DNA from 3 places in the Sodalis sp. RH16 genome. Region 1 is predicted to be linked to each of the others. Evidence: riboswitches for the same ligand, from Rfam matches in the RefSeq annotation. Region 1 holds a riboswitch; each other region holds the start of a gene.

Region 1 (10,332 bases):
AGGCTCAGCACCTGCCGGTCGAGATAATTTATGGTGGTACCAAAAAACAGCAATGCGCATATTACCCATCGATAGTTTGTCCGAGACATCCTTCACCCCATTGAAAAACAAAACGTCATTTTATTTAATGTGAAAGTATATTTTAAATTTACATGGGATTTTTGATATGAAGCATGTCACATATCGATTAAGGCGGTAAAAATATATTCAGGGCCTGGCAGGGAGGGGCCCAAGAGTTGGGCATAAGAATGGGAAAATTGCCCCCCGACGGAGGCGTTTGCAGTCATGGGGCCAGTGGTGTCGGTAATGGCGGGAAATGATTATTCGCCGATGCGGGAATCGGCAGTGCAGAGCGCCCTGAAACAGGCGCCGCTCATTCAGGCGTTTTTGCCGTCAATAAGACGCCGCATTCCATATGACGGGTGTAAGGGAATTGATCAAACAGCGCCATGCGTATGATGTCGTGAGTTTGAGAAAGGGATTCCAAATTGCGGCACAATGACTCGGGATTGCACGAGATATACAGGATGCGCGGATAACACCGCACCAGCTCCACCGTGGCGTCATCCAACCCGCTGCGCGGCGGATCGACAAAAATAGTTTCGCAGCGGTAACTGGCCAGGTCGATATCTTTCAGCCGGGTAAATTCCCGTACACCCTGCATGGCCTGGGTAAACTCCTCCGCCGACATGCGGATGATATGCACATTGCCGATATGGTTGGCGGCAATATTATACTGTGCCGCTTCCACCGAAGGCTTGGCTATCTCCGTCGCCAGCACCCGCTCAAAGTTACGCGCCAGCGCCAGCGAAAAATTCCCGTTGCCGCAGTACAGCTCCAGCAAGTCTCCCCGGGCGTCTTGGGTTGCCGCCAGCGCCCACTCCAGCATATGGATATTGACGGCGGCATTCGGCTGGGTAAAGCTGTTTTCAATCTGCCGGTAGATGAGTTCCCTTCCCGATACCGGCAATCTTTCATCCGCATAATCCCGGTCCAGGCAAATTTTGGTTTTGGCGGCCCGGCCGATGAGATTTACCGCAAAACCCTGCGCCCGCAATTCATCCCGCAGCGCTGCGGCGGCCTCGCGCCATTCGTCATCCAACGGACGGTGGTATATCAGCGTGATGACCGCTTCACCGCTCATGGTGGTGAGATAATCCAGCTGAAAAAGCTTACGGCGTAAAACCGGCGAAAGGCGCAAGGCCTGGATCATTGCCGTCATCAACCCATTGATTAACTCGCTGCCGGCGGCAAAGAAATCGATGCGGATACGCTCTTTGGTGAGCGGATCAAACATGATGTGGTAGAGGTCCTGCTCTTCATGCCAAATCCTGAATTCGGCTCGCATCCGGTAATGATTTACCGGTGAACGGAATATTTCCGGCTCCGGCGCCCGGTAAGCTGCCATCATCGCTTTTAGTCGGGCGGCTTTTTCAGCCAATTGCGTTTCGTAAGCGTCGATAGGCAACGTCTCGGTAGTCATGATGATTTCTCGTCGATATGGGCCAACTTTATCGGTTTGTGGGGATTGTAGGGGATAAATGGATGATGTCCAATGCTGTTCAATTTATAATTTCTTACCTAATGAGTTCTATAGACATAATTATCCCTTTGATTGTAGGATATTTGCCCGGTCTCTTGTGAGTTAAAAGGGAATCCAGTTCTAAGCTGGAGCTGACGCGCAGCGGTGAGGGGACGTCAGGGCGATAGCGGAAGCAGACACTGTCTTTTCGACGGGAAGTCGTCGCCTGGTGTTAAACACATCCCAAGCCCGAAAACCTGCCGGTATTTCGTCGCAATATCCCTGTTTATCGCGTGCTATCAAACACGGAACCTGCGGCATCCTATTTTATCTATTGGATGCTACGTCAATGTTGACTATCAAAAATACCGTTCTGGCGGCATTGTCCGTTACGACATTCTCCGGGTGGGCGCAGGATAACAACGCTCCAAACGGCAGTAATGACACACTTATTGTTTCGGCAAATCGTTTTCCACAGCCGGTTTCATCAGTGCTTGCGCCCACCAGCGTCGTGACCCGCGAGGATATCGACCGTGGCCAAATCAAATCGGTAGCTGAAGCCTTAAGCCGTTTACCGGGCGTGGATATCGCGCAATACGGCGGACTGGGACAGCAAAGCTCTCTGTTCATTCGCGGCACCAATTCCAGTCACGCCCTGGTGCTCATCGATGGCGTGCGTTTGAATCAGGCTGGGATTTCCGGCTCATCCGATCTTAGCCAAATTCCCATCTCTCTGGTTCAGCGCATCGAATTTATCCGCGGTCCGCGCTCCGCCGTCTACGGCTCGGACGCCATCGGCGGGGTGGTCAATATAATCACCACCCGCGAAAAACCCGGAACCACCCTGAGCGCCGGCATGGGTTCAAAGGGTTACCAAAGTTACGATGGGTCCACTCAGCAGCGGCTGGGGGATAATACCGTGGCCACGGTGGCGGGAAATTACACCTATACCCGCGGATTCGATGTGCAGGCCAATTTGCCCGACCCTTATGGCGATCCGGCGCAGCCCGACCGGGACGGATTCATGAGCAAGACCCTGTTCGCGTCGTTGGATCATACGTTCAATCAACAGTTCAGCGGTTTCGCGCGGGTGTATGGCTACGACAATCGTACCGCTTATGACGGCACCTATGCCTATACCGACCCGGCGCATGAAGATGCGCTGCTCGATACCCGCCAGTTATATAGCCGCACCTATGATACCGGCCTGCGTTTTCAGGAAGGTATATACGCCTCCCAGCTCTCATACAGCTATAGCCATACCAAGGACTATAACTACGATCCCAAATACGGACCCTATTCGGCTTCCGCTACCCTGGACGATTCCGATCAATACAACCTGCAATGGGGCAATACCCTCCACGTCACTCACGGTCTGGTCAGCGCCGGGGTGGATTGGCAGAAACAGACAACCGAACCCGGTACCGACTACCTCACCGATGGCTACGAGCAGCACAACACAGGCATCTATGCCACGACGCAGCAGCTTTTCGGACCGGTGACATTGGAAGGCGCGGTGCGGGGAGATGACAATTCACAATTTGGCTGGCACGGCACCTGGCAAAGCAGCGCCGCCTGGGAGTTTATCGAAGGCTACCGCCTGATCGGCTCTTACGGCACCGCGTACAAGGCGCCGAACCTGGGCCAGCTCTACGGCGCTTATGGCGGTAACGCCAACCTGGATCCCGAAGAGAGCAAACAATGGGAAGGCGGCGTTGAAGGACTGACAGGTCCGGTGGACTGGCGTATTTCGGCTTATCGTAACGATATTGATAATCTCATCGATTACGATACGGCGGATGAACGCTACTACAATATCGGCAAAGCCCGTATCAAAGGGGTGGAATGGACCGCCTCGGTAGATACCGGCCCGCTCCGGCATCAATTAACCCTGGAATATCTCGATCCCCGAGACGCCACCACGGACCAGATCCTGGCCCGCCGGGCCAAGCAGCAGATAAAATACCAGTTGGATTGGCAAGTGGCGTCCATTGACTGGTCTCTTAACTACCATTACCTCGGCCAGCGTTATGACACGGATTATAACACTGAACAGGTGGTGAAGATGGGGGGCGTCAGTTTATGGGACATTGCCGCTTCTTATCCGTTAACGCCACACCTGACGGTTCGTGGTAGAATAGCCAATCTGTTTGATAAAGAGTATGAGACAGCTTATGGCTACCAGACCGCAGGACGAGAATTTTATCTCACGGGAACCTATTCCTTCTGACGGTAGCAAGACAAAACGACCCACCATCCTGATTTTTGATTCAGGGGTGGGTGGTTTATCCATTTATGATGAAGTGCGGGAGTTACTGCCGGATCCGCATTATATCTATGTTTTCGATAATGAAGAGTTCCCCTATGGCGAAAAGCCGGAAGACTTTATTGTCGAGCGAGTGGTCAATATCGTCGCAGCTGTTCAGCAATTGCACGCGCTGGATATGGTGATTGTGGCCTGTAATACCGCCAGCACTATCTCCTTACCCGCTTTACGGGAGCGTTTTGCCTGCCCGATCGTCGGCGTGGTGCCTGCGATCAAGCCTGCCGCCAAACTTACTCGCAATGGCATCGTCGGCTTATTGGCTACCCGCGCCACGGTACACCGTACCTATACCCATGATTTGATCGCCAAGTTTGCCGCCGACTGCCATATCATCACCTTGGGTTCAGCCGAACTGGTTGAATTGGCAGAAGCCAAACTGCATGGTGAAACCATTGCGCTCCCCGTTTTGCAAAAAATTCTGCGGCCCTGGCTGCGGCTAGTCGAGCCGCCCGATACGGTGGTGCTGGGCTGTACCCATTTCCCCTTGTTGGCGGAGGAGCTCAAAGCGGTGTTGCCTGACGGCACCCGGCTGGTGGATTCAGGTTCCGCGATTGCGAAACGCGCGGCCTGGCTTATCGCACATGAAATAACCGGTACCGGCTCTACGAGTGAAAATAAAGCCTATTGTTTAACCATGACGCCGCAATCGATGGAATTGTTGCCGGTTTTGCAGCGTTATGGCTTCTTTTCACTGGAAAAATTGTCTATGACGACGCCGTCTTGAGTAAGAATTAGCCTGTCAGCGAAAAATCTGCAATAAGCGCTTGCCACGCCTCGGGAAGTCCCTATAATGCGCCTCCACTGACCGGGATTAACCGCTGCGACGGACCGGGTCGGGAAGGGAAAAGCGCTTTGTTAAAACAAATAAAAGCTTGACTCTTCAGCGGGAAAACGTAATATACGCAACCCGCGCCAGGTGAGATTTAGACCTCCCCGGCCATGCTCTTTAACAATTTATCAGACAATCTGTGTGGGCACTCACAAGACCGTATCGAAACACAACAATACAAGTCTTAGAGTGTTTACCAGTTAATTCAGTAATGAATGAAACAGTAGATTCTTTGAGCATCAAGCTTTTAATTGAAGAGTTTGATCATGGCTCAGATTGAACGCTGGCGGCAGGCCTAACACATGCAAGTCGAGCGGCAGCGGAAAGTAGCTTGCTACTTTGCCGGCGAGCGGCGGACGGGTGAGTAATGTCTGGGGATCTGCCCGATGGAGGGGGATAACTACTGGAAACGGTAGCTAATACCGCATAACGTCGCAAGACCAAAGTGGGGGACCTTAGGGCCTCACACCATCGGATGAACCCAGATGGGATTAGCTAGTAGGTGGGGTAACGGCTCACCTAGGCGACGATCCCTAGCTGGTCTGAGAGGATGACCAGCCACACTGGAACTGAGACACGGTCCAGACTCCTACGGGAGGCAGCAGTGGGGAATATTGCACAATGGGCGCAAGCCTGATGCAGCCATGCCGCGTGTGTGAAGAAGGCCTTCGGGTTGTAAAGCACTTTCAGCGGGGAGGAAGGGGTTGGATTGAATAGATTCAATCATTGACGTTACCCGCAGAAGAAGCACCGGCTAACTCCGTGCCAGCAGCCGCGGTAATACGGAGGGTGCGAGCGTTAATCGGAATTACTGGGCGTAAAGCGTACGCAGGCGGTTTGTTAAGTCAGATGTGAAATCCCCGAGCTTAACTCGGGAACTGCATTTGAAACTGGCAGGCTAGAGTCTCGTAGAGGGGGGTAGAATTCCAGGTGTAGCGGTGAAATGCGTAGAGATCTGGAGGAATACCGGTGGCGAAGGCGGCCCCCTGGACGAAGACTGACGCTCAGGTACGAAAGCGTGGGGAGCAAACAGGATTAGATACCCTGGTAGTCCACGCTGTAAACGATGTCGATTTGAAGGTTGTGGCCTTGAGCCGTGGCTTTCGGAGCTAACGCGTTAAATCGACCGCCTGGGGAGTACGGCCGCAAGGTTAAAACTCAAATGAATTGACGGGGGCCCGCACAAGCGGTGGAGCATGTGGTTTAATTCGATGCAACGCGAAGAACCTTACCTACTCTTGACATCCAGAGAAGACTTCAGAGATGAGGTTGTGCCTTCGGGAGCTCTGAGACAGGTGCTGCATGGCTGTCGTCAGCTCGTGTTGTGAAATGTTGGGTTAAGTCCCGCAACGAGCGCAACCCTTATCCTTTGTTGCCAGCGAGTAATGTCGGGAACTCAAAGGAGACTGCCGGTGACAAACCGGAGGAAGGTGGGGATGACGTCAAGTCATCATGGCCCTTACGAGTAGGGCTACACACGTGCTACAATGGCGCATACAAAGAGAAGCGAACTCGCGAGGGTAAGCGGACCTCACAAAGTGCGTCGTAGTCCGGATTGGAGTCTGCAACTCGACTCCATGAAGTCGGAATCGCTAGTAATCGTGGATCAGAATGCCACGGTGAATACGTTCCCGGGCCTTGTACACACCGCCCGTCACACCATGGGAGTGGGTTGCAAAAGAAGTAGGTAGCTTAACCTTCGGGAGGGCGCTTACCACTTTGTGATTCATGACTGGGGTGAAGTCGTAACAAGGTAACCGTAGGGGAACCTGCGGTTGGATCACCTCCTTACCGAAAGATGCGCGTCGAGTGACGTGTCCACACAGATTGTCTGATAACAGTATTGAGCAAGAAAAACCTTCTATAGGCTTGTAGCTCAGGTGGTTAGAGCGCACCCCTGATAAGGGTGAGGTCGGTGGTTCGAGTCCACTCAGGCCTACCATTCCTTCCCATGCTGCGTTGCGGCGCCACTCGTTTATTATTATAAACTTCGTGACCCCACGCCTTGCCTGGAAACGAATGGGCTATCGTGTTGCTTTCCTTTTTAACGACGTTGCTTTGTATTCTTCATTGATGCACAGCGATATTCGCGTGAAAAAGAATTGATACGATACTAAAAGGTTAGAAACGACTTGGGGCTATAGCTCAGCTGGGAGAGCACCTGCTTTGCACGCAGGGGGTCAGCGGTTCGATCCCGCTTAGCTCCACCATTTCGCGCCGCGAAATGAGAGATTGTCTGGTTTTTCTTTAATTATTTCAGAGCACACTGATATGGCGGCACCTGCGGGTGAACGCGTGTTGAGTATGCTGCGAAATACTGCTCTTTAACAATCCGGAACAAGCTGAAAATTTGAAAAAACATGCTGAGCAAAATCAGTATGCGAGTCTCTCAAAGCAAGCAAACCTAAGACATCTTAGGGTTGTGAGGTTAAGTGACTAAGCGTACACGGTGGATGCCTAGGCAGTCAGAGGCGATGAAGGACGTGCTAATCTGCGAAAAGCGTCGGTAAGCTGATATGAAGCGTTATTAGCCGGCGATGTCCGAATGGGGAAACCCAGTGCAATTCGTTGCACTATCATTGCGTGAATCCATAGCGCAATGAGGCGAACCGGGGGAACTGAAACATCTCAGTACCCCGAGGAAAAGAAATCAACCGAGATTCCCCCAGTAGCGGCGAGCGAACGGGGAACAGCCCAGAACCACCATCAGCTTTTGCATCAGGAGAACGGTCTGGAAAGTCCGGCGACAGAGGGTGATAGCCCCGTATCCGAAGGTGCAGGAGTTGTGGGTTCGATGAGTAGGGCGGGACACGTGATATCCTGTCTGAAGATGGGGGGACCATCCTCCAAGGCTAAATACTCCTGACTGACCGATAGTGAACCAGTACCGTGAGGGAAAGGCGAAAAGAACCCCGGCGAGGGGAGTGAAACAGAACCTGAAACCGTGTACGTACAAGCAGTGGGAGCCTTGAGAAATCGGGGTGACTGCGTACCTTTTGTATAATGGGTCAGCGACTTATATTCTGTAGCAAGGTTAACCGAATAGGGGAGCCGTAGGGAAACCGAGTCTTAACTGGGCGTGTAGTTGCAGGGTATAGACCCGAAACCCGGTGATCTAGCCATGGGCAGGTTGAAGGTTGGGTAACACTAACTGGAGGACCGAACCGACTAATGTTGAAAAATTAGCGGATGACTTGTGGCTGGGGGTGAAAGGCCAATCAAACCGGGAGATAGCTGGTTCTCCCCGAAAGCTATTTAGGTAGCGCCTCGTGAATTCATCTTCGGGGGTAGAGCACTGTTTCGGCTAGGGGTCCACCCCGGATTACCAACCCGATGCAAACTGCGAATACCGAAGAATGTTATCACGGGAGACACACGGCGGGTGCTAACGTCCGTCGTGAAGAGGGAAACAACCCAGACCGCCGGCTAAGGTCCCAAAGTCATGGTTAAGTGGGAAACGATGTGGGAAGGCATAGACAGCCAGGATGTTGGCTTAGAAGCAGCCATCATTTAAAGAAAGCGTAATAGCTCACTGGTCGAGTCGGCCTGCGCGGAAGATGTAACGGGGCTAAACCATGCACCGAAGCCGCGGCAGCGATACCTTCGGGTATTGTTGGGTAGGGGAGCGTTCTGTAAGCCTGAGAAGGTGGCCTGTGAGGGTTGCTGGAGGTATCAGAAGTGCGAATGCTGACATAAGTAACGATAAAGCGGGTGAAAAGCCCGCTCGCCGGAAGACCAAGGGTTCCTGTTCAACGTTAATCGGAGCAGGGTGAGTCGACCCCTAAGGCGAGGCCGAAAGGCGTAGTCGATGGGAAACAGGTTAATATTCCTGTACTGGGTGTGACTGCGAAGGGGGGACGGAGAAAGCTAGACCGGCCGGGCGACGGTTGTCCCGGTTCAAGCGTGCAGGTGGAGAGGACAGGAAAATCCGTTCTCTTGTAACACTGAGGCGTGATGACGAGCCACTACGGTGGTGAAGGGGTTGATGCTACGCTTCCAGGAAAAGCCTCTAAGCACCAGGTCACATCGAATCGTACCCCAAACCGACACAGGTGGTCAGGTAGAGAATACCGAGGCGCTTGAGAGAACTCGGGTGAAGGAACTAGGCAAAATGGTGCCGTAACTTCGGGAGAAGGCACGCTGGCATTAGGTGGAGGAACTTGCTTCCCGAGCCGAAGCCAGTCGCAGATACCAGCTGGCTGCAACTGTTTATTAAAAACACAGCACTGTGCAAACACGAAAGTGGACGTATACGGTGTGACGCCTGCCCGGTGCCGGAAGGTTAATTGATGGGGTTATCCGTAAGGAGAAGCTCTTGATCGAAGCCCCGGTAAACGGCGGCCGTAACTATAACGGTCCTAAGGTAGCGAAATTCCTTGTCGGGTAAGTTCCGACCTGCACGAATGGCGTAATGATGGCCAGGCTGTCTCCACCCGAGACTCAGTGAAATTGAACTCGCTGTGAAGATGCAGTGTACCCGCGGCAAGACGGAAAGACCCCGTGAACCTTTACTATAGCTTGACACTGAACATTGAGCCTTGATGTGTAGGATAGGTGGGAGGCTTTGAAGTAGGGACGCCAGTCCTTATGGAGCCAACCTTGAAATACCACCCTTTAATGTTTGATGTTCTAACTCCGGCCCGTAATCCGGGTCGAGGACAGTGTCTGGTGGGTAGTTTGACTGGGGCGGTCTCCTCCTAAAGAGTAACGGAGGAGCACGAAGGTTAGCTAATCACGGTCGGACATCGTGAGGTTAGTGCAAAGGCATAAGCTAGCTTGACTGCGAGAGTGACGGCTCGAGCAGGTGCGAAAGCAGGTCTTAGTGATCCGGTGGTTCTGAATGGAAGGGCCATCGCTCAACGGATAAAAGGTACTCCGGGGATAACAGGCTGATACCGCCCAAGAGTTCATATCGACGGCGGTGTTTGGCACCTCGATGTCGGCTCATCACATCCTGGGGCTGAAGTAGGTCCCAAGGGTATGGCTGTTCGCCATTTAAAGTGGTACGCGAGCTGGGTTTAGAACGTCGTGAGACAGTTCGGTCCCTATCTGCCGTGGGCGTTGGAAGATTGAGAGGGGCTGCTCCTAGTACGAGAGGACCGGAGTGGACGCACCACTGGTGTTCGGGTTGTCATGCCAATGGCATTGCCCGGTAGCTACGTGCGGAAGAGATAACCGCTGAAAGCATCTAAGCGGGAAACTTGCCTCGAGATGAGTCTTCCCTGTGGCTTTAAGCCGCCTGAAGGGACGTTAAAGACGATGACGTTGATAGGTCGGGTGTGTAAGCGCAGCGATGCGTTGAGCTAACCGATACTAATGACCCGTGAGACTTAACCTTACAACACCTAAGGTGTTTGGGCTGTGAGAGCGTTGTCCGCAAGGGCGATGAGAGAATTTTCAGCGAAGTTCCGGATAAAGGCCAATGGTCATCAGTAAAAGATGACGGTTGGATAACGAATTTGCCTGGCGGCACTAGCGCGGTGGTCCCACCTGACCCCATGCCGAACTCAGTAGTGAAACGCCGTAGCGCCGATGGTAGTGTGGGGTCTCCCCATGCGAGAGTAGGGAACTGCCAGGCATCCAATTGAACGAAGCCCTCTGTGAAAACAGAGGGCTTTTTTCTGCTTGCTAAACCAGGCAGTTCATCTCACTTAA
Region 2 (10,332 bases), 2.7 Mb from region 1:
CGCAACACCAGGTCCGCTATCAGCCAGGTTCCCCCCACCACCGTCAGCCACAGTATGCCGCCGCCCGCATAGAGCATGGATTCGCCGGGGCAACAGCGGCGGATCAGCCGCTGCATTCCGCTGATGGCGTTGCCCATCCAGCGTACCGGATGGGGCCAATGGGGAGGGTCCCCCAGCCACAGATCGAGAAAATAACCGACAATATAGGCGCTGAGCGTCAACATGCCGCGTCTCCCCGCACCAAAAGCATACCGGCATCGCTCATGGATATGACCGCCTGTTGAACAGGCAATATCGCAGCAGTCGTCATAATTGCGCGCATCCCAGATCAAGCCAGCGTTTCACCATGGCGGGCCGCTGGTAGAAGTGCACGTGGAGATAGCTGGCGAAAATGTTGCCGCCGCCGTACCCGCCCGCCCACTGGTGGACGTCCCCGTTGGCGGCGGTTTTGCTCATGCGAAACAGCGGCGTTTCATCGGTGATGTATTCGGAGTGGTGGAACTCGTGCCCGCGCAGGGTTTCACCCCGGCCCGCCAGCAGATTGTCGCTTAACGACCGGCCTTCACAATAACCGAAGCGTTTAAGCCCCTGGGTCATGCGGCTAAAGCCCTGCAGCAGTCCCACCATGGGATAGCTGGTGCCGTCCTGTACTATCAGCGCCGCCCCCAGATACATCAGGCCGCCGCATTCGGCATAGATGGCGGCGCCGTTCTGTCCGGCGCGCAGCAGCGCCTGGCGCATGGGCCGATTATCCGCCAGCTGGGTCGGGAACATTTCCGGGAAACCGCCGCCGAGGTAGATCATTTGGCAGGGAGGCAATACCCGATCGTGCAGCGGACTGAAACGGATAATTCGTACGCCGATATCCTGCAGCATCCGCAGGTTGTCGGGATAATAAAAATTAAACGCCTCGTCGTCCGCCAGGGCCAGGGTCAGCCTGGAATAACGCTCATGGCCCGGCAGCGCGGGCAGCCGGCCTCCATCGGGGCGGCACTCGGCCAATGCCAGCAATCTATCCAGATCGATATGTTGCTCAACGCCGTCAGCCAACTGCTCCCATTGGGTTTGCCCGCGTTCGGACTCCCGCGCCGGAATCAGCCCCAGATGGCGGGAGGGTAAATTCCAGTCAGGCAATGGCGGCAGGTAACCCAATACCGGCACATTGCAGTAGCGCAGGATGGCGGTTTTGATGAGGTTGAAATGATTTTCCGAGGAAACGCGATTGATAATGACGCCGGCGATATTCACCGCCGGGTCAAACTGCTTGAACCCCAAGACGACTGCCGCCGCCGAGGTGGAAACCGCTTTGCCGTCGATAACCAGTATCACCGGCACCCGCAGCTGCTTGGCCAGGGATGCGCTGCTGCACCGATCCCCATCGCTGCCCAGCCCGTCGTAAAGACCCATGACGCCTTCAATGATACCGATATCGGCACCGGACATATGACGGTTGAACAGACCGTTCAGCGTTGACGATTCAAGCATATAGGCATCGAGATTGTGCGAGGGAATACCGCTTACCGCCTGATGCCAGCCGGTATCGATATAATCCGGCCCGCATTTGAAGGGCTGCACCCGCAAACCTCGCCGCGCCAGGGCGCGCAGCAGTCCCAGGGTGAGCAAGGTCTTGCCTGTCCCGCTTTGCGCGCCGCCGATGAGTATCGCTTTCATCTTCATCCCGTTACTCCCCAGAGGCGCCGCTGGGGATTGTCGCAAACAAAGGCTGCGGGAGACTCACTGTCCCGACGGCATTGTTGGGACAACCCGCTTCCCGCCGAAGGAGTTGTTACCGAGCCTATAAAGGCTATAGGCAATCAGGCAGGTTTTCTGGCTTGGCGTCATCCTTCTCCGAACCTTCCCAATCGGCTGAGATCAGTGGTTATCACGGAGTCGTCGGCATCACAGCAGCGGGGGCTGCGGAGGATTTTCACCTCCTTCCCTAACGGCCTTGCGGCACGTTTCACCTGAATGCAAAATGTACTTTTCCACAGCGGCCGGCGGCCCTGGTGAAGCCGGGCAATCGGCCGTTGATGACTAATGTAAAGTATTCAAAGGTGAATATACCCCCTTTCGGATCAAAAAAAATGTTCGCGGCGGCGGATTTATTTGGAATTTATCGGATGGCGATAACATTTTTTTGTTACGTCAATTTAAAGGGATAAAATTAATTAAATAAAGCAACGATATCTTTATTTTCCGGCGGCGAAAAGCGCTGTTCACGATAGGCCTGAGGAGTAATACGGTAGGTTTGGCGAAATAACTTGCAAAAGTAGCTTGCCTGAGAAAATCCGAGATTGCGGGCAATAGTGGCGATGGGCCAATCGCTTTGTTCAAGCATCTGCCGGGCGCTTTGCATACGCAATTGATTAACATAAGCGTTGAAGCCGACCCCCTGGTATTTCTTGAACAGTTTGCTGAAATAATAGGGACTGAGGTAGACCATCGCCGCCACGTCTTCCAGCCGCAGATCCTCGAAGTAATGATTGTCGATGCAGCGCAACGCTTTTTTCATCTTGCTCTCGTGCTGGCTGGGAACCGCCGTCCGGCGTTCTAGCGGCCCGTCGCCGTGCTCCTTGAATACCACCACTTCCAACTGCTGTTTCAGGTAGTTATCCACAATCATTTTCAGCAAATCGGCGGATGAGATGAGGCGATCGAAATCCACCACCGGAATTTTTTCATAGCTTTCAGTTAATTGATAATCTTTTTGCCAAGCCCTGCTGGTACAGTCCTGCACCGAAGGCAGGGTTACGGTGTCATGCACCCGGACCTGTCCGCATAAGACAAACCCAACCAAATGTCCGCTGATAAGCAGCGGAATGGAGAAGTCGGTCAGGCCGGCGTGGCAGCGGTAAATGCAGGGCTGATTGGATTTTGACGCTTCCAGTCCGCCGCACCTGTCGCTCATACGGCAGCGCCGGCTCATCTCCGGATCCTGGCGCATTAATTGACAAAAAGGGGTGAAGTGATATAAATCCGAGACTTCCTCGCCGTGAATATTCACCACCACAACCGCCAGATTGGTGGCATTAGCGAAATCCTGCGCGATTTTATTTATCAAATCTGAATCCATGAAACTACCGGAATTCATATTCCCCCCTTTCTTCTTCAAAGCTACCTTAGATTCAATCATTTTTTACCCATTTGATAATGTGCTCCGGTACACAATTATCAAAACGGGGGTTCGATAGCACATAAGGCTAAACGCCGTTTCCCGCCGCGCCGGGAGAACGCCGCAGGTAATAAATAGTAAAACCATAATCAATTTTAAGCGCCCATCGGACTACAGATACCGTCAATGCTGGGTTTGTCGTTTTAAATCAGATAACACTTTTTCGTTATTATTCATTTTCTGTGGAATGAGCATTATCAGCTCAGATCATAACTTTTCTTACTTTTCAAGTCGGTTAATTGAATACTGAAACTTCAATTACGGATATTTGCTATGGCTGTTCATTCCCCCCTGACCGGTCACAGCTCGCTTTATTAAATAATCAAACCTAATTTTTGCTATAGCCGCGCCAATCATTTTCGCTATTTACAATGCAGGACGGCCATTAATTTTCACGGCGTTTGGGTATATTTCCAGCCGGACACCCAACGCATATCAACGATTGGTCGAGGTAACAAAATGCAACAAGAAGCCCTGGGTATGGTTGAAACCAAAGGTCTCACCGCCGCCATCGAAGCGGCCGATACGATGGTGAAGTCGGCCAATGTCGTGTTGGTCGGTTATGAAAAAATCGGCTCCGGTCTGGTTACGGTGATTGTACGCGGCGACGTAGGGGCGGTGAAAGCCGCCACCGACGCCGGCGCCATGGCCGCGGCCAACGTCGGCGAAGTGGTGGCGACCCATGTTATTCCGCGCCCCCACGGGGATGTGGAGAAGTTTTTGCCGAAAGGAATACGTGAATGAACACCGATAAAGCCATTGAGGAGATTTTGGCTAAGGTGATGGAAAAAATCGGTGAAGGCGCCACGGCGTCTCCTTCTCACACACCCTTGGATAAAGGTCCGGATATGTCGGAGAAAACCTGTAACCTGACTGAATTTGTGGGTACGGCCATCGGCGATACCATTGGCCTGGTGATTGCCAATGTCGACAGCGAGGTGCTGTCGGCGATGAAGCAGGAAAAACATTACCGCTCCATCGGCATTCTTGGCGCACGTACCGGCGCCGGTCCGCAGATCATGGCGGCGGATGAGGCAGTGAAAGCCACCAACACCGAAGTGGTCAGCATTGAGCTGGCGCGCGATACCAAAGGCGGCGCCGGCCACGGCTCTTTGATTATCTTTGGCGGTGAAGATGTCTCCGATGTCAAGCGGGCGGTGGAAGTGGCGCTTAAGGAGCTGGATCGGACGTTTGGCGACGTTTACGCCAATGACGCCGGCCATATCGAACTGCAATACAGCGCCCGCGCCAGCTATGCGCTGGAAAAGGCCTTCGGCGCGCCCCTGGGCAAAGCCTGCGGCGTGATTGTCGGCGCGCCCGCCGCCATCGGCGTGGTGATGGCCGATACGGCGGTGAAATCCGCCAATGTGGATGTGGTGGCCTACAGTTCCCCCGCCAAGGGCACCAGTTTTAGCAACGAAGTCATTCTGGTGGTATCCGGCGATTCCGGCGCGGTCCGTCAGGCGGTGATCTCCGCCCGTGAAATCGGCAAAACGCTGCTCGGTACGCTGGGCGCCGCGCCGCAAAACGATCGCCCGTCTTATATCTGATTCCTTAGGGGGGATGGCATGAAATCCAAGCGATTTGAAGCATTGGCGAAACGGCCGGTTAACCAGGACGGATTCGTCAAAGAGTGGGTGGAAGAAGGCTTTATAGCCATGGAAAGCCCCAACGATCCCAAGCCGTCCATCAAGATAGTCAACGGCAAAATCACCGAACTGGACGGTAAGCCTCGCGAGCAGTTTGATCTGATTGATCATTTTATCGCCAACTACGGCATCAACCTGCCCCGCGCCGAAGAAGTCATGGCGATGGACTCGGTGAAACTGGCCAAGATGCTGTGCGACCCGAATATATCGCGTGGGGATATCATTCCGCTCACCACCGCCATGACGCCGGCAAAAATCGTCGAAGTGATGTCGCAAATGAACGTGGTGGAAATGATGATGTCGATGCAGAAAATGCGCGCTCGCCGTACTCCGTCGCAACAAGCCCACGTGACCAATATTCAGGATAACCCGGTGCAAATCGCCGCTGATGCCGCTGAAGGCGCGTTCCGCGGTTTCGATGAACAGGAAACCACCGTGGCGGTGGCGCGCTACGCGCCGTTTAACGCCATCGCGCTGCTGGTAGGCTCGCAAGTGGGCCGTCCCGGCGTATTGACGCAATGCTCGCTGGAAGAAGCCACCGAACTGAAGCTGGGCATGCTGGGCCATACCTGTTATGCGGAAACCATTTCCGTCTACGGTACCGAACCGGTATTCACCGACGGCGACGATACGCCGTGGTCAAAAGGCTTCCTGGCCTCTTCTTATGCCTCCCGCGGTTTGAAAATGCGCTTTACCTCCGGCTCCGGCTCGGAAGTGCAAATGGGCTACGCCGAGGGCAAATCCATGCTGTATCTGGAGGCGCGCTGTATTTTCATCACCCGCGCCGCCGGCGTGCAGGGGCTGCAAAACGGTTCGGTCAGCTGTATCGGTATTCCGTCCGCGGTGCCCTCCGGCATAAGGGCGGTGTTGGCGGAGAACCTGATTTGTTCTTCTCTTGATTTGGAATGCGCGTCCAGCAACGACCAGACCTTTACCCATTCCGACCTGCGCCGTACCGCCCGTCTGCTGATGCAGTTCCTGCCGGGAACCGACTTTATCTCCTCCGGTTATTCCGCCGTGCCGAACTACGACAATATGTTCGCCGGTTCCAATGAAGACGCGGAGGATTTCGATGACTACAACATCCTCCAGCGGGACTTGAAGGTGGACGGCGGCCTGCGGCCGGTGCGGGAAGACGAGACGGTGGCCATCCGCAATAAAGCGGCGCGGGCGCTGCAGGCGGTATTTGCCGGTATGGGCCTGCCGCCCATTACCGATGAGGAAGTCACCGCCGCCACCTATGCCCACGGCTCAAAAGATATGCCGCCGCGCAATAAGGTGGAAGACATCAAGTTCGCCCAGGAAATCATCGAAAAGAACCGCACCAGCCTGGAAGTGGTGAAAGCCCTGGCGGAGAACGGTTTCCCCGATGTGGCGCAAAGCGTGCTGGATATGCAAAAGGCCAAGATCGCCGGCGACTATTTACACACTTCGGCCATCATCATCGGCAAGGGCCAGGTGCGGTCGGCGGTGAACGATATCAACGATTATGCGGGTCCGGCCACCGGATACCGTTTGGAAGGCGCGCGGTGGGAAGAGATCAAAAACATTCCCAATGCGCTCGATCCCAACGAATTGGGCTAAAAGGCGGCCATAATGGAAATTAACGAAACGCTGTTGCGGCAGATCATCGGCGACGTATTAAACCAGATGCAGACCGGGGACAACCCTATCTCCTTTGCGCCCTCGCCCGCCGCCGGAAACGGCCCTGCTGCCGGCGCCTCCAGAGGCGCCGCAGGCAACGGTATCTCCGCTAACGGCATTCCCGGCGACAACATTCCCGGCGATAAACAGCCCAACGGCTTTTTAACCGTCATCGGCGACGCCAAACCCGGCGCCCGCAAGGATGAAGTGGTCATCGCCGTCGGACCGGCGTTCGGCCTGTCGCAAACCACCAATATCACCGGCGTGCCGCACCAGCGGATTCTGCGGGAGCTGATTGCCGGCATTGAGGAAGAAGGGATCCGCGCCCGGATCATCCGCTGTTTTAAATCCTCCGACGTGGCCTTTGTGGCGGTGGAAGGCAATCGGCTCAGCGGCTCCGGTATCTCGGTGGGCATTCAGTCCAAAGGCACCACGGTTATCCATCAGCGCGGCCTGCCGCCGCTGTCGAATCTGGAGCTGTTTCCCCAGGCGCCGCTGCTGACGCTGGAAACCTATCGCCTGATCGGTAAAAACGCCGCCCGCTATGCCAAAGGCGAATCGCCTGATCCGGTGCCGACCCTCAACGATCAGATGGCCCGACCCAAATACCAGGCCAAGTCGGCGGTGCTGCATATCAAAGAAACCAAATATGTAGTGACGGGTAAACAGCCGCAGGAACTGCGCGTCGCGCTCTGAACGCCGCCATGTCACCTGTCTCAACGTGGACCGCTCCCGGCGGGAGCGAATAAAGGTAACGACGATGAATGCACAAGCAATTGAAACCCTGGTGCGCGACGTGCTGGCGCGCATGAACAGCCAGGATACGGCGCCCGAGGCGGCGGTCCCCACCACGGCGGGCCGCGTTCGCGCCGGCGTGGCGGACTATCCGCTGGCGAATAAACATCCGGAGTGGGTAAAAACCGCCAGCGGCAAAACCCTGGACGATTTGACCCTTGAAGGCGTGCTGAGCGGGAAGGTCACGGCCCAGGACGTGCGCATTACGCCGGAAATACTCCGCATCCAGGCGGATATCGCCCGCGCCGCCGGCCGTGGTTTGCTGGCAATGAACTTTGAACGCGCCGCCGAGCTTACCGCGGTGCCGGATGAGCTGGTGCTGGAAATCTACAATGCTTTGCGCCCTTTCCGTTCCAGTAAAGAAGAACTGCTGGCTATCGCCGATGAGCTGGAGAGCCGCTATAACGCCGCCATCTGCGCCGGTTTCGTGCGTGAAGCCGCCGAACTTTATGTCCAGCGCAAAAAGCTGAAAGGCGACGATTAACCACAGATCACCCACTACAGATCTCCAACTACAGATTTTTAACGACAGGATGACCGGCGGGCGGAGCGACTCATGGTTTATATCGTAGGTGTGGATATCGGCAACTCGTCCACCGAGGCGGCGCTGGCTGAAGTCTCCCCCGGCGGGGAGCCGCGCTTTATCGCCAGTTCATTGACCCAGACCACCGGGATCAAAGGCACCAAACGCAACCTGTCGGGCATTTTGCAAGCGCTGAACAGCGTGGTGGCGCAGGCCGGCATAGCCCTGGGGGATGTGAGCACCATCAGGCTGAACGAAGCGACGCCGGTAATCGGCGATGTGGCGATGGAAACCATCACCGAAACCGTGATAACCGAATCCACCATGATCGGCCATAACCCGAAAACCCCCGGCGGGCTGGGCCTCGGCGCCGGCATTACCATTGGCTTCGGCGAACTGCTGTCCCGTACCCCGGACCAGCCCTATATCGTTGTCGCACCGGCCGAGCTGGATTTCGCCGATATCGCCGCCATGATCAACGCGGCGGTAAAGGCCGGTTTCCGGATTACCGCGGCGATACTGCAACGGGATGACGGCGTACTGGTGAGCAACCGGCTGGATAAACCCCTGCCCATCGTGGACGAAGTGCTGCATATCGACAGGGTCCCGCTGGGCATGCCGGCGGCGGTGGAAGTGGCGGCCCAGGGCAAGGTGATTACCCAGCTTTCCAATCCTTATGGCATCGCTACCGTCTTTAATCTCACCGCCGACGAAACCCGCGCCATCGTACCGGTGGCCCGCTCGTTAATCGGTACCCGCTCGGCGGTGGTGGTGAAAACCCCCAAGGGCGATGTCAAGGCGCGCACCATTCCGGCCGGGCACCTGGAGCTGTATGCCGGTAACCGCATAATCCGCATCGACGTTCACCAGGGGGCGGAAAAAATAATGAGCGCGGTGTCCGCCCTCGGCAGGCTCGACAATGCCGGCGGCGAATCCGGCACCCATATCGGCGGCATGCTGGAGCAGGTGCGCCAGACCATGGCGGAACTGACCAATAAAGAGCCGGCGGCGATAGCTATCCAGGACCTGCTGGCGGTGGATACCTTTGTGCCGGTGAACGTCAAGGGCGGTCTGGCGGGGGAGTTTTTTATGGAACAGGCGGTGGGCATCGCCGCGATGGTGAAATCGGATCGCCTGCAAATGGAAGATATCGCCCGTGCGCTGCAAAGCCAAACCGGAGTACGCGTCGCCCTCGGCGGCGCGGAGGCGGAAGCGGCCATCCTCGGCGCGCTGACCACCCCGGGCACCCGGCCGCCCCTGGCTATTCTTGATTTAGGCGCCGGCTCTACCGATGCCTCGATTATCAATGGCGACCGCCGCATCGTCGCTACCCATCTGGCGGGGGCCGGAGACATGGTAACGCTGCTAATCGATTCGGAGCTGGGGCTGGAACAGCGCCAACTGGCGGAGGACATCAAAAAATACCCCCTGGCCAAAGTGGAGAGCCTGTTTCATATCCGCCATGAGGACGGCAGCGTGCAGTTCTTCGATACCGCCCTGCCCCCGGCGGTGTTCGCCCGGGTGGTGGTGGTCAAGGAGGACGGGTTGGTGCCCCTGCCCGGCGATATGGCGCTGGAAAAGGTCCGGCTGGTGCGCCGCGCCGCCAAGGAGCGGGTGTTTGTCACCAATGCCCTGCGGGCGCTGGCCCAGGTCAGCCCCACCGGTAATATCCGCGATATTCCCTTTGTGGTGCTGGTGGGCGGGTCGTCGCTGGATTTCGAGATCCCGCAGCTGATAACCGATGCCCTGGCCCGCTACGCCCTGGTGGCGGGTCGCGGCAATGTTCGCGGCACGGAAGGACCGCGCAATGCCGTCGCCACCGGTTTGGTACTGTCCTGGAACCGGGAAGGCGCGTCATGAGCCTGACTGAAATGACCCGGCCGGCCATTTTGCTGCTGGCCGATACGGCGGCAAAACGGCCGGGGTGGCGGCAACTACTGCTGGGCATAGAGGAAGAAGGTATTCCTTTCGTCATCAACGACATGGACCAGCAGGCTATGCCGATTGCGGATCGGGCCCATCTGGCCGCATCGGTTTCACCGCTGTCGGTGGGCATCGCAGTGGGCACGGAAGATATCGCGGTGCACGATCCCCATTTGCCCGCCCACCAGCCGCTGTTTGTGCTGACGCGGTATCCAAGCCGCCCGGCGGAGGAAATCCGCCGGCTGGGCTGCAATGCGGCGCGGCTGGTAAAAGGTCTACCGTTCAAATAATACCGGGCAACACGCCTTTTTTGCGTCGCCCTAAACAGGAGAGAAGTGATGAATAACGCGTTGGGACTAATCGAAACCAAAGGTCTGGTGGGCGCCATTGTGGCGGCGGATGCCATGGTCAAATCGGCCAATGTTCAACTGGTGGGCTATGAGAAGATCGGATCGGGCCTGGTCACGGTCATGGTGCGCGGCGATGTCGGCGCGGTCAAGGCGGCGGTGGATGCGGGCGCGGCGGCGGCGGAGGGCGTGGGCAACGTTATTTCCACCCACGTTATTCCCCGGCCCCATTCGGACGTGGAGGGTTTCCTGCCGAAATCCGCTCCGGTATCGGGTGAA
Region 3 (10,332 bases), 1.6 Mb from region 1:
AGTGTTATCGTTGAGGTACAAGGTGGTGGCGGTGCCGGTGGTGGCGCATCTGTTACTACGGCTGGCGCAACATCGGTAGGAAGCGGCGGCTCTGGTGGCTCGTATGGAAAATCTCGATATACCGGTGGATTTTCAGGAGTTGCTGTTGTTATTGGTGCTGCGGGCGTTCCTGTTATTGGCTCAAATGGCGGTAATGGTGGGCTAACCTCTTTTGGCTCGCTGCTTTCCGCGCCTGGGGGAATAGGTGGAATAAAAACTGGGCCAGCTATTCCGCCAATTTCGCCACAAGGCACTGCCACTCCATCTCTTCCAACTGGAGCGAATATTCTTTCACAGCAGGGAGGACAGGGGCGCCCATCAACGGTTATTTCCACATTGGTTCTATTGCCCGGGGAAGGGGGACAGTCTGGTATGGGCGCGGGCGCGGGAATAAACGCGGTTGGGCATAATGGTCAAACGGCGGTATCTCCTGGCACTGGAGGAAGCGGGGCTGCTAATACAGAAAATACAGCGTCAGCTTTCTCCGGCGGCTCAGGAGCGCCAGGTATGGTTATAATATGGGAGTATGCATAATATGGCTAGATATGCACTTATTAATAAAGAAATTGTTGTCAATATCATATTATGGGATGGAATGACACCCGTTGTTTGGCCGGATAATACAATACCGATACTTATTACCGATGATTCACCTGTAGATATGGGGTGGTTATATAAACAGGACGAATTCATCGTTCCGCCTGTTAATGCTTAGACAGCATGGTTAATATTATATATTAATTTGTTTGACATTGTGATGTTTTTAATCAAATAAAACATTCCAGAATATACGGAAATTTTCAATAACGGGTTTTTAATTTTTTAACCTGTAAGTTTAAACGTGATTATATATATACAAATTTTGAATATATGCTCACTTAATCATTATATCCATTCGATAAAATTATTGGAGGATTTCTAATGACAACAAACAACTTCAAATCCTTTGCCGCAGGTGCCGGTGCTAACGTCACCGCCCAGGCGGATTATGAAGCCCTGGCGCCCCATGGTTTTGCTACGTTTACCTCCAGCGGCAATTTCACTGTGCCGGTAGGCGTTACAACGATTTATATTTCCGGATGCGCTGGCGGCGGTGGTGGTGGCGGTGGCGGCAGTAACAATATAGCAAATGCTTCCGGCTCTTGCGCTGGCGGGGGCGGTGCTGGTCAATCGATTCAGAGAGCGGTGTTCAATGTGACGCCAGGACAGGTAATTCCTATTACTATAGGTGGCGCTGGATCAGGAGGTACTGGAGGTGGACAGGGCTCAGACAATGCCACAAAGGGTTCTAACGGCGGGAACACGATAGTAGGATCATTAATCACCTTGTCGGGGGGAAATGGCGGCAGTGTCGGCCGGGCTGGTATCAGTACTGGAGCTTTGGGCGGAGGTGCGGGTGGTAGCGGATTTCCTCAAGGCGGTTCTGGAAGTGACAGTGCCTCACCGGGCGCAAATACTTCAATAAATGGCTGGCCTGGTTTATCGGGCAATGGTGGTAATTCGCCATTCGGTGGGGGTGGGGGCAATCAGCGCGCGGGTATTGGTAGTGCCGGCCTGAACGGTCTTCCAGCGGGTGGTTATGGGGCTGGTGGTTCGGGCGGCGCAACGCCATATTCTGGCGGTGGCAGTGGTGGAAATGGTGGCGCTGGTAGCGCTGGTTTTATAGAAATAGAGTGGTGAGGTGTATGGCAAACTATGCAGAAATTCAAAACGGTGTGGTCATAAATGTCTGTGTGTGGGATGGCGTTACACCTTTTGACGCTGGCGACGATATCCCACCAATTTTAATACCGGAAAATTCGCAGGCATGGATTGGTTGGGGATATACAGCTCCAGGCGGATTTGCCGCACCGCCAATTGAAATAATAGAATAATATTATAATGTCGCGCCGGTTGTTTTAATCGGCGCAATAAGCAGGTTGCTTGATTTCTTGATTTTTATAAAATTGATTTAGATGCATGTTTCTAATTAAATTTTATAAGGCAATATTTGATGTAAATCATATTTCACCGTTACAAATATTTTCCGGTATTTTAAGCACAACCCCCGCCTCCCTAACAAAATCTGATATCCACCCGCTAAGTTCTCCCGTTCATCATTTCTTCTTATCATGATCTACCGCAATAAAATCCCGCCATAAGGTTTAATTACCCCTTGACGTTAATTGAAAAAAAACTCAGGATAAATTTCCGAGATTTGGGTGCCTTAGCTTCGCGATCGCGAGGCGGGTGAAACGGAAAGCCGGTGCAGATCCCTTTTGGGATAATCAATATTCCGGCGCAGCCCCCGCTACTGTAAGCCTGACGAATTTACCTTCAGCCACTGTGTTTTATGACATGGGAAGGCGGTAAAGAAGAATGACGGCAAGCCAGGAGACCGGCCCATCTCATACAGGAAGTACCAATCCCCGGGGTGATGGGAAGGGTTCGGTTATAACTTCGCGGCGAGAGTGGTTAACATTCCCCGTGTCTGAACTTATTTTCCTTCCTTCACTGCCGCATGTTGGTTTTTTAATTTGTGTTATATACCCAATGGTTTTCAAGCGGCGGCAAGCGAAAAATCCCGATGAGGCTTACTCAGGCAGGTTATTCGAGTGAAAGAGTCTATTTAGCACAGCTGCAACGAGAGAGATGATGGGTATAGTTGACACTCGTGAGGATCAGGCATGCATATCGAAGATGGAATTTTACCGCTGACGGCGTGCGCCGTTTATTATGCCGTGACGGCGGTTTTTGTTGTGCCGGGCATCTATGAAATAAAACGAAAAATCAAAACTAATCTCGCTTATAAACCTTTCCTCGCCATGATCGGCGTCGCGGTGTTTGTTATCTCGGCGATGCATTTGCCGGTGCCGGTCACCGGCTCCAGCTCTCATCCGTGCGGCACGCCATTGGCGGCGATTATTATCGGTCCGTTCGCCACCGCGGTTGTGTCGATGATTGTGCTGTTTTTCCAGGCGGTCTTCCTGGGCCATGGCGGCATTACCACCATCGGCGCCAATACGGTCTCCATGGGCATTGCCGGGGCTTTTTCCGGTTACGCCGTGTGGAAATTCTTCAGGGCGTTTCGTTTTCCGTTATGGCTCGCCGCGGGCATGGCCGGCCTGGTGGGGGATTTGGTGACCTATCTCATCAGCGCGTTTGAGCTGGCGTTAAGCCTGCACGGCAACGTTCCGCTGGTGAAGCAGTGGATGATTTTTTTCATGGGCTACGGTCCGACGCAACTGCCGCTGGCGGTGGCCGAGGCGGTTTTTACCGCCGCGGTGCTGCAGGCCATGGTCAGCCGGCGTCCTGACCTGTTGCCGGGAATCTTGACGAGAACGGGAGCATAACATGTCATTGCAGATTGAGACTCCGACCGAAGAGGCGAAAAAGACCCAGTTTTTTGATGGATTCACCAAAACCATGCTGGCGGTCATGTGCGTTATACTGCTGTTTATCTTTGCCTCGGGAACCTATATGAGCACCCACAACATGGACGGCAGCGGTACGGATAACCACGTCAATGATTTGGCCACCGGCGTGGCGCACAAACCTCATCATCCCTTTGTGGAATTGCCGGGGGATGCCGAGGTGGGGGCCTTTTCCGTGGCCAACTTTTTCGCCGGCCTGATTGTGGGATATCATTGGCTGAAGCTGTTTGGCGGCAAGGGCAACGCCGTCGGGAGCAAAGAAGAAGAATCATGAGCCTGGCGCGTTTCGCCGATGAATCCTCCAGTCCCCTGCGCCGGCTGGACAGCCGGGTAAAAACCGTTGTTTTGCTGTCGGCGGTGGCGGTGGCTTCCGTCTTGAGCCAATGGTATCTGGCGCTGGCATTATGGCTGGCCGCCATCAGTCTGTTTTGCGTTATGCCCTTTGACCGCAGGGCATTGTTAAAACGCTTGATCATGCCGATGGGTATTGCCTGGCTGGTATTTTTAAGCGTGCTGTTCACCCATGGCAGCCGGCTGCTGTTCACTATTCCGCTTCACTACTTTTCCCTTGATGCCTATCAGGAGGGATTGGTCTTCGGTATTGTCCTTTTTTTACGCATCATGGCGGCGGTGACCCTGGTTGCCGCGCTGTCATTCAGCACGCCGATGATAGATATCCTGGAAACGCTGCGCCTTTGCAAAGTGCCGCATACCGTTATTGATATTGCGGATATGATGTATCGTTATGTTTTTATTATGCAGGATACCGCCTTTACCATGCGGCAGGCGCAAATCAGCCGCTTGGGAGAGACTGTTTCCTGGCTGCGCAGAGTCAGGGATACGGGTAAGGTCGCCGGCGGTATCCTCATCCGATCCCTGGACCGAAGCACGCGGATTTATCAGGCCATGCTGGCTCGCGGTTATGATGAAGACAGTCACGACCTGTGCTTTTTTACCACCAAGGTGCCAAGGCGGGATAAATTGATTGGCCTGGCCGCCGGCTTATTGCTGATATTGGTCGTCACGCTGAATGTGTTAAGCCGCTAACCGAGAAAACCATGGACATTATCAAGCTTTCCGACGTCAGCTTCTCTTATGACGGTAAACACAATGCACTGAATCATCTGGATCTGACCGTCGGCCAGGGCGAGCGTGTCGCTGTTTTGGGCCCCAATGGCGCGGGGAAGTCGACGCTGTTTCAGCTCTTTAACGGACTGTTGTTGCCTCAGGGCGGACGGGTGGTGGTGGATAGCCTGCCGGTGGTGAGGGAGAACTTCATTGAACTGCGGCGCCGGGTGGGCATGGTTTTCCAGGACTCAGACGACCAGCTGTTTAACGCCACGGTTTATCGGGAAGTCGCCTACGGCCTGGTTAACATGAAAATTGCCGGCGAGGAATTGGATAACACCGTACGCTGGGCGCTGAATATCGTCGGCATGGAGTCCTACATTCACCGCAATCCTTTTAATCTCAGCGGCGGCGAGAAGAAGCGCATTGCCCTGGCAAGCGTAATTGCGATGAAACCGAAGATCCTGGTGCTGGATGAACCCTTTAATGCCCTCGACCCCCGGTCGGCCAGTCATTTGGTGCATATGCTGAACGATATCAATAAAACCCTGGGCATCACCCTGATTTTTACCCTCCATGATATGGATATCGTTCCGCTGCTGGCGGACAAGGTCTATTTGATGGATAAAGGGGAAGTGGTTCTGGGGGGGAATCTCTCTGAGTTTTTCAATCAAAAAGACATTCTGCGGCGTTTCGAACTGAGATTGCCTCGGGTGGCTCATCTGGCGGAGCTGTTGATGCGCGACGGCCGGCTCGATGAAAAGGGGCTGCCGCTAACCATCGGTCAGGCCAAAGAGATGATAGAGGCGGCGCTGGCGCCCAAATCGTGATTATTCCATCCGGACGTGCCGATTTGCAAGGCCGGTTAGCGCCGAGGGTTATCTTGCTGACCCTTGTCGCCATGGCACGCCGGCGCCCGCCGAAGGTAATCCCGTTGAACCGTGTCGCCACGACAGGCCGGCGAGCGCCGAGGGTAACGTTGATTCTTGCTGTCGCCAGCCGCTAACGTTAACGGCTTGTCCTCGGCGGCTGTTTATAGGCTTCTCACTGCCGGGAGCCGCCGGGTTATTCCGGTTTCTGCCAGCGCTCGGCGGCCCATTGCGCCTGTTGTTCGGCATTCTGGAAGGTCCAGGCGATAAAGCGGCTGATTTTCTGGCCTTGGGCCATATCAATGGTGCGCACATCGTACGCATCGGCCAGCTTCAGGGCCTCATACAGCGGCGGCAGGGTGGTGTGCTTGGAAATCAGCGAGGTGAACCACAGGCAGTTTTTGCCTTTGCCGACGCTTTCTTCGACCATCTTGCCGACGAAGGCCAATTCACCCCCTTCACACCAGAGTTCGTTATTTTTACCGCCGAAATTTTGCACCGGCGTGTCCGCCACTTCGCCTTTGCCGAGTTTATGCAGCTTCAGCCGGGTGCTGGCGCGCGCCTCCTCCGCCGAACCATGGAAAGGCGGGTTGCATATAGTAGCGTCAAAGCGTTCTGCGATGCCGATGATATTGTCAAAAATAGCGTCGCTTTGCTTTTGGTGGCGCAACCGCACGCTGTTTCTCAGCGTGGGATTCATCTCCACCAGCATTTTGGCCGAATTCAGCGAGATTTTGTCATTTTCCGAGCCGGTGAAACGCCAACCGTACTCATGCTGGCCGATAATGGGATAAATACAGCTGGCTCCCACGCCCACATCCAGGATGGCGATATTTTTGCCACGGGGTATTTCTTGACCATTACCGTCCGCCAGCAAATCGGCGAGATAATGAATATAGTCCGCTCGGCCGGGAATTGGCGGACAGAGGTAATTCGCAGGAATATCCCAATGCTCGATACCGTAGTAATGTAGTAATAAGGCTTTATTCAGCATTTTCACCGCCGCGGGATCGGCAAAATCCACCGAAATGTCTCCCCAGGCATTGGGTTTAACGAACGGCGCCAGCGCCGGGCAACGGCCGATCAGCGCATCAAAATCATAGCGTGAACGATGGCGGTTCCGCGGATGCAGGTGGTTTTTTTGCTGCGGGAAGGTTTTCTTGTGTTCCATCGTTCAGATTCTCAGGCGGGTTGTTCCGGCGGCTAAGATAACACAATGTCCGGCGTAGGGGGGAGTGGACGGCAAAAAGCCGGAAAATCGATGCCGGAAAAAATCAGCCTTATCTTATGGCGTTTGGCGGCGATATTCCCCTCAGACATCGTCACCGCAGTTTGGACAATGGATGGAGAGGGGCAATTGCTATAGAATGAGTGTTCCTCTCGCAAATGGATATGCTGCAAAACGCCATGATCACACTTTTCCAGAAATGGGCGGCGGTGTTTTTATTGGGAAGCCTGTTGTCCACCTCCGCCGTTGCCGCGGTTAGCTGCGCTGACAAACATCGCAGGGTGAACGACAATAACAATCTCATCATGTTGGACGGCAATGCGAGGGGGAATATCAAGATGATGGTCTCCGGCATGGTAGGAAAGGATGTGAATGAACAGGCCTCCGGCAACATTCGCTTTGATCGCTGCGGTGTCTTGTCCGATGCGCTTTTTGATTATCGTAAATCCGAAGGCAGCGTGATCCTGCGGATGATCAACCATACCGTCAAAGCGCCGGGCGGCTGGGAATCCGACTATGAAATTACCGTCATCCTGGATAAAGAGGGGACCCAGACATTGGCGACCCACAAGCTGGGAAAAATCAATTTTTCCACCGATAAAACCGGTTTGATCGCCACGTCTACGGATGCTTTTACCATTAACGATCAAAAAGGCTTTACTACCACGGTGTATAGCTATGACAAGCGGCGCCGGCTGGTGAAAAGCGTCTCGCGCGGTTCGGATGCGCTGGCGAACGATCAGTACGTTTATAACTACGACAAAAAAGGCCTGTTAGCCACCACCGCGTCTTCGAAAGGCTCCACGACCTACCGTTACGATGACGCGGGAAGGGAACTGGGCTCCAATTCGGTTTCAACCACATCCATCAGCCAGATTTCCAAGATTGAAGAGTGCCAGCGCTTCGACGCGGTGGGGAATTGTGTTTTAAGCTACGGCCGGGAAACGGAAATCTTCCCTCTTTATGTCATAAAGCGCCACAGAAGCACGGCGATGCAATATCAATATTGGTAACGCATCCCACCTCCCCGGTCCCGGCGTGAAGCGACATTTTCAATCAAACGATGCTGTTCACCACGCCGCCGTCTACCCGCAATGCGGCGCCGGTGGTGGCGGAAGCTTGCGTTGAGCAGGTGTAGATCACAAGATTGGCCACTTCTTCCGGGGTTGCCAGCCGTTGCAGGATAGAAGTGGAGCGCTGGGTGCGTACGAAATCGGCTCCGGCCTCTTCGATGCTGATGCCTGCTTCCTCCGCGCTTCCCTTCAGCATGGCCCGGACCCCGTCGGACAGTGTCGGTCCGGGCAATACGGAATTCACCGTTACGCCGCTGCCGGCGGCAAGCTTGGCCAACCCGCCCGCAACCGCGAGCTGCGCCGTTTTCGTCACGCCGTAATGGATCATTTCAGTGGGAATATTCAGCGCCGATTCCGATGAGATAAAGACGATGCGGCCCCAATTGCGATCCAGCATGCCCGGCAGATAGAAGCGCGACAAGCGTACGCCGGACATCACGTTGGTTTGGAAATAGTGTTCCCATTCGTCGTCGTCTATTCTGAAAAAAGGTTTCGGGCCGTAGATGCCGGCATTATTCACCAGAATATCCGCCTTTGGTACCGCGTCCGTTAAACGCGCCACACCCGCGGCATCGGATAGATCGGCCGCGATCCCGCTCAGGACGGCGCCGGGAACATCAGCAGCGATGGCGGCCAGCGCTTTGTCCACGGTATCCTGGCTGCGGCCGTTGATGACCACGGCGGCGCCGGCCCGTGCCAGGCCGTTGGCAATGGCGAAGCCGATACCGCTGGTTGAGGCGGTGACCAGGGCGGTTTTACCTGATAAATCAATGTGCATAATTGTCTCCTTTGCGTTGCGAAATAAAATGGCTCGGCAGGACATGAGTTATTTATTATGGGGGATCTGGCGGGAATACCTATAGCGCAGGCCGGTTTTTTCTCCTTTTGATTTTGGCGTTGCGCCACAGGGGGGCCGGATCATTAAGTCGCTGTCGGCCGTGGAGGGACCGCTCAATCCGACAGCCGGTCATTTTCTCCGTGAAGAGCCCCCTGCGCCAGCGTGGTGGGTAGCTGGACTTGCGCCAGCGTGGTACGCGGCTGGACTTGTGCCAGCGTAGTACGCAGCTGGACTTGTGCCAGCGTGGTACGCAGCTGGACTTGTGCCAGCGTGGTACGCAGCTGGATAAATGCGGCGACTTCTTCTTTGAGTCTTGCCAGCTCGGCTTTTTGTTTTTCCCTGGCGGGACTCATAGCGGTACCGGGTATCAATACCGACAGATCTTTGATCAGCGCCGGTAATTTTTTGGCTTGCCCTTGCTCGGCAAATCGGCATAACGCGTCAAAGGTCAGGGTGACCGGCGCCGACTCGTCCCGGACGATCAGCAACGGATGTTCGCCATATAATTTAAGCAGCGCGATTTTGGTATCGGCGATAATTTCATTTTCTCTGATGAACCGGGCCTTTGACGGGCTTTCTTCCTCTATGGACCATAAAACCACCTCATATGGCGGGAGCGGCGGCGCCAAACCCGGGGAAACCGTCCGGGCACGCCCCGAAAGGGCAAACAGGCTGTAAGCCCAAGCCAGCATCGGCAGGATAAACCACCACATACCCATTCCTTATCCCGTAAGGGTTAACGTTGACGAAGCTCATTGATGCGAAAACGCAATGTATCCCCCAGGCGCTGTAAATCCCGTTGCCATAAAGAAAAAGTCTGACTCAGCTCGGCTTCTTTTATGGCGATGCTTTTTTTGCGGATTTTAATGGCCCCGGTAACCCAGGCATCCAGCGTATCAAGCAACGCTTTGCTGCTTGCGGTTCGCATCCCGGGCAGGCCGCCCTCATAACTGCCGATCAGTAACAAAAGCTGTTGCCGCAGCGCCTGGATACGGCCGTGCTCCAATAGCAGCACCGGGACCCCGCTCTTTGCCGGAGCGGGATAGCTTTCATCGGGAATCCCGCCGCTGCAGGATAAAAACAGCATTGCCAGATTGCGGTGAATCGCACTCAGGCGCTCCAGCATTTGGCAAGGCACCTTATCTGCCTGGGCGAGGACCACAATCATCCGTTGGCGAAGGTCGGGAAACCGAGCCTTGAGCGATTGTAGAAAAGCCATTTCGCCGGCCGCCAGCGCGCCTTGTCGCATATCGTGTATCAAGACGATGATATCGGCGCCGATGGCTTTTTCCCAGGCCTGCGCGCTCTGTTGACCGGACAGGTCGAAACCCGGCGTATCAACATACCGGGGGACGATCGCAGCAGGGGACCCGTCTGTGGCTGATAGCGTGCGGGATAGCGACAGGACTTTGACCAGGTCGCTCTTGCCGACGTTGGCCAAACCGCATATCACGATGTGGCAATCGGCGGCGGGCCGGGTGGAAAAGGCCTGAAGCTGCTTGTAATAAAGTGAAGATTCCGGCGTTTCATCGAACAATTGTTGCAAGCAATCTTGAGTAGACATAGCCATCCTTTAACAATATCGCATGCCGCGCCTGAATCAGCCCTGAAGCCCCAAGCCGCCCGGTATAGGTTATCGGCAGATTGCAGGCAGGGTTTAGCGGCGAGCGCGCTGCCCTGAAAATATGGCGGGTATAAAAGCCAGGGTGTCGGCGGTAGCCATGGGAAACCGGATGGAACGGCAATCTTGGCGTGATATCGGCGCACAGGAGGAAAAAAAATATATCAAGGGGGAGTAGAACAA

The links. A riboswitch is a leader RNA that binds a small molecule or an ion and turns the genes downstream of it on or off. The one in region 1 is predicted to bind cobalamin.
Region 2: another riboswitch for cobalamin. It lies ahead of ACL2XJ_RS22150 (cobyrinate a,c-diamide synthase); the one in region 1 lies ahead of btuB (TonB-dependent vitamin B12 receptor BtuB).
Region 3: another riboswitch for cobalamin. It lies ahead of ACL2XJ_RS14130 (energy-coupling factor ABC transporter permease); the one in region 1 lies ahead of btuB (TonB-dependent vitamin B12 receptor BtuB).

Annotation. Positions count from the first base shown of each region.
Region 1 covers NZ_CP178737.1:1,471,880-1,482,211, reverse strand. Annotated here, with positions in the region: gene ACL2XJ_RS06730 (MFS transporter) at 1-89, opposite strand, end outside; gene trmA (tRNA (uridine(54)-C5)-methyltransferase TrmA) at 374-1,483, opposite strand; cobalamin riboswitch at 1,615-1,802, shown strand; gene btuB (TonB-dependent vitamin B12 receptor BtuB) at 1,872-3,752, shown strand; gene murI (glutamate racemase) at 3,697-4,572, shown strand; rRNA gene ACL2XJ_RS06710 (16S ribosomal RNA) at 4,926-6,468, shown strand; tRNA gene ACL2XJ_RS06705 (tRNA-Ile) at 6,543-6,619, shown strand; tRNA gene ACL2XJ_RS06700 (tRNA-Ala) at 6,812-6,887, shown strand; rRNA gene ACL2XJ_RS06695 (23S ribosomal RNA) at 7,104-10,015, shown strand; rRNA gene rrf (5S ribosomal RNA) at 10,140-10,255, shown strand.
Region 2 covers NZ_CP178737.1:4,862,982-4,873,313, forward strand. Annotated here, with positions in the region: gene cbiB (adenosylcobinamide-phosphate synthase CbiB) at 1-221, opposite strand, end outside; gene ACL2XJ_RS22150 (cobyrinate a,c-diamide synthase) at 307-1,671, opposite strand; cobalamin riboswitch at 1,800-1,983, opposite strand; gene pocR (transcriptional regulator PocR) at 2,165-3,091, opposite strand; gene pduA (propanediol utilization microcompartment protein PduA) at 3,632-3,916, shown strand; gene pduB (propanediol utilization microcompartment protein PduB) at 3,913-4,722, shown strand; gene pduC (propanediol dehydratase large subunit PduC) at 4,741-6,405, shown strand; gene ACL2XJ_RS22175 (propanediol/glycerol family dehydratase medium subunit) at 6,418-7,161, shown strand; gene pduE (propanediol dehydratase small subunit PduE) at 7,226-7,744, shown strand; gene ACL2XJ_RS22185 (diol dehydratase reactivase subunit alpha) at 7,817-9,643, shown strand; gene ACL2XJ_RS22190 (glycerol dehydratase reactivase beta/small subunit family protein) at 9,640-9,996, shown strand; gene pduA (propanediol utilization microcompartment protein PduA) at 10,045-10,332, shown strand, end outside.
Region 3 covers NZ_CP178737.1:3,067,247-3,077,578, forward strand. Annotated here, with positions in the region: gene ACL2XJ_RS14110 (hypothetical protein) at 1-573, shown strand, start outside; gene ACL2XJ_RS14115 (hypothetical protein) at 1,379-1,504, shown strand; gene ACL2XJ_RS14120 (hypothetical protein) at 1,519-1,731, opposite strand; gene ACL2XJ_RS14125 (hypothetical protein) at 1,725-1,913, shown strand; cobalamin riboswitch at 2,222-2,440, shown strand; gene ACL2XJ_RS14130 (energy-coupling factor ABC transporter permease) at 2,706-3,371, shown strand; gene ACL2XJ_RS14135 (hypothetical protein) at 3,373-3,726, shown strand; gene cbiQ (cobalt ECF transporter T component CbiQ) at 3,723-4,499, shown strand; gene ACL2XJ_RS14145 (energy-coupling factor ABC transporter ATP-binding protein) at 4,511-5,350, shown strand; gene rlmF (23S rRNA (adenine(1618)-N(6))-methyltransferase RlmF) at 5,586-6,560, opposite strand; gene ACL2XJ_RS14155 (hypothetical protein) at 6,776-7,630, shown strand; gene ACL2XJ_RS14160 (SDR family NAD(P)-dependent oxidoreductase) at 7,674-8,468, opposite strand; gene ACL2XJ_RS14165 (hypothetical protein) at 8,642-9,241, opposite strand; gene ACL2XJ_RS14170 (hypothetical protein) at 9,265-10,092, opposite strand.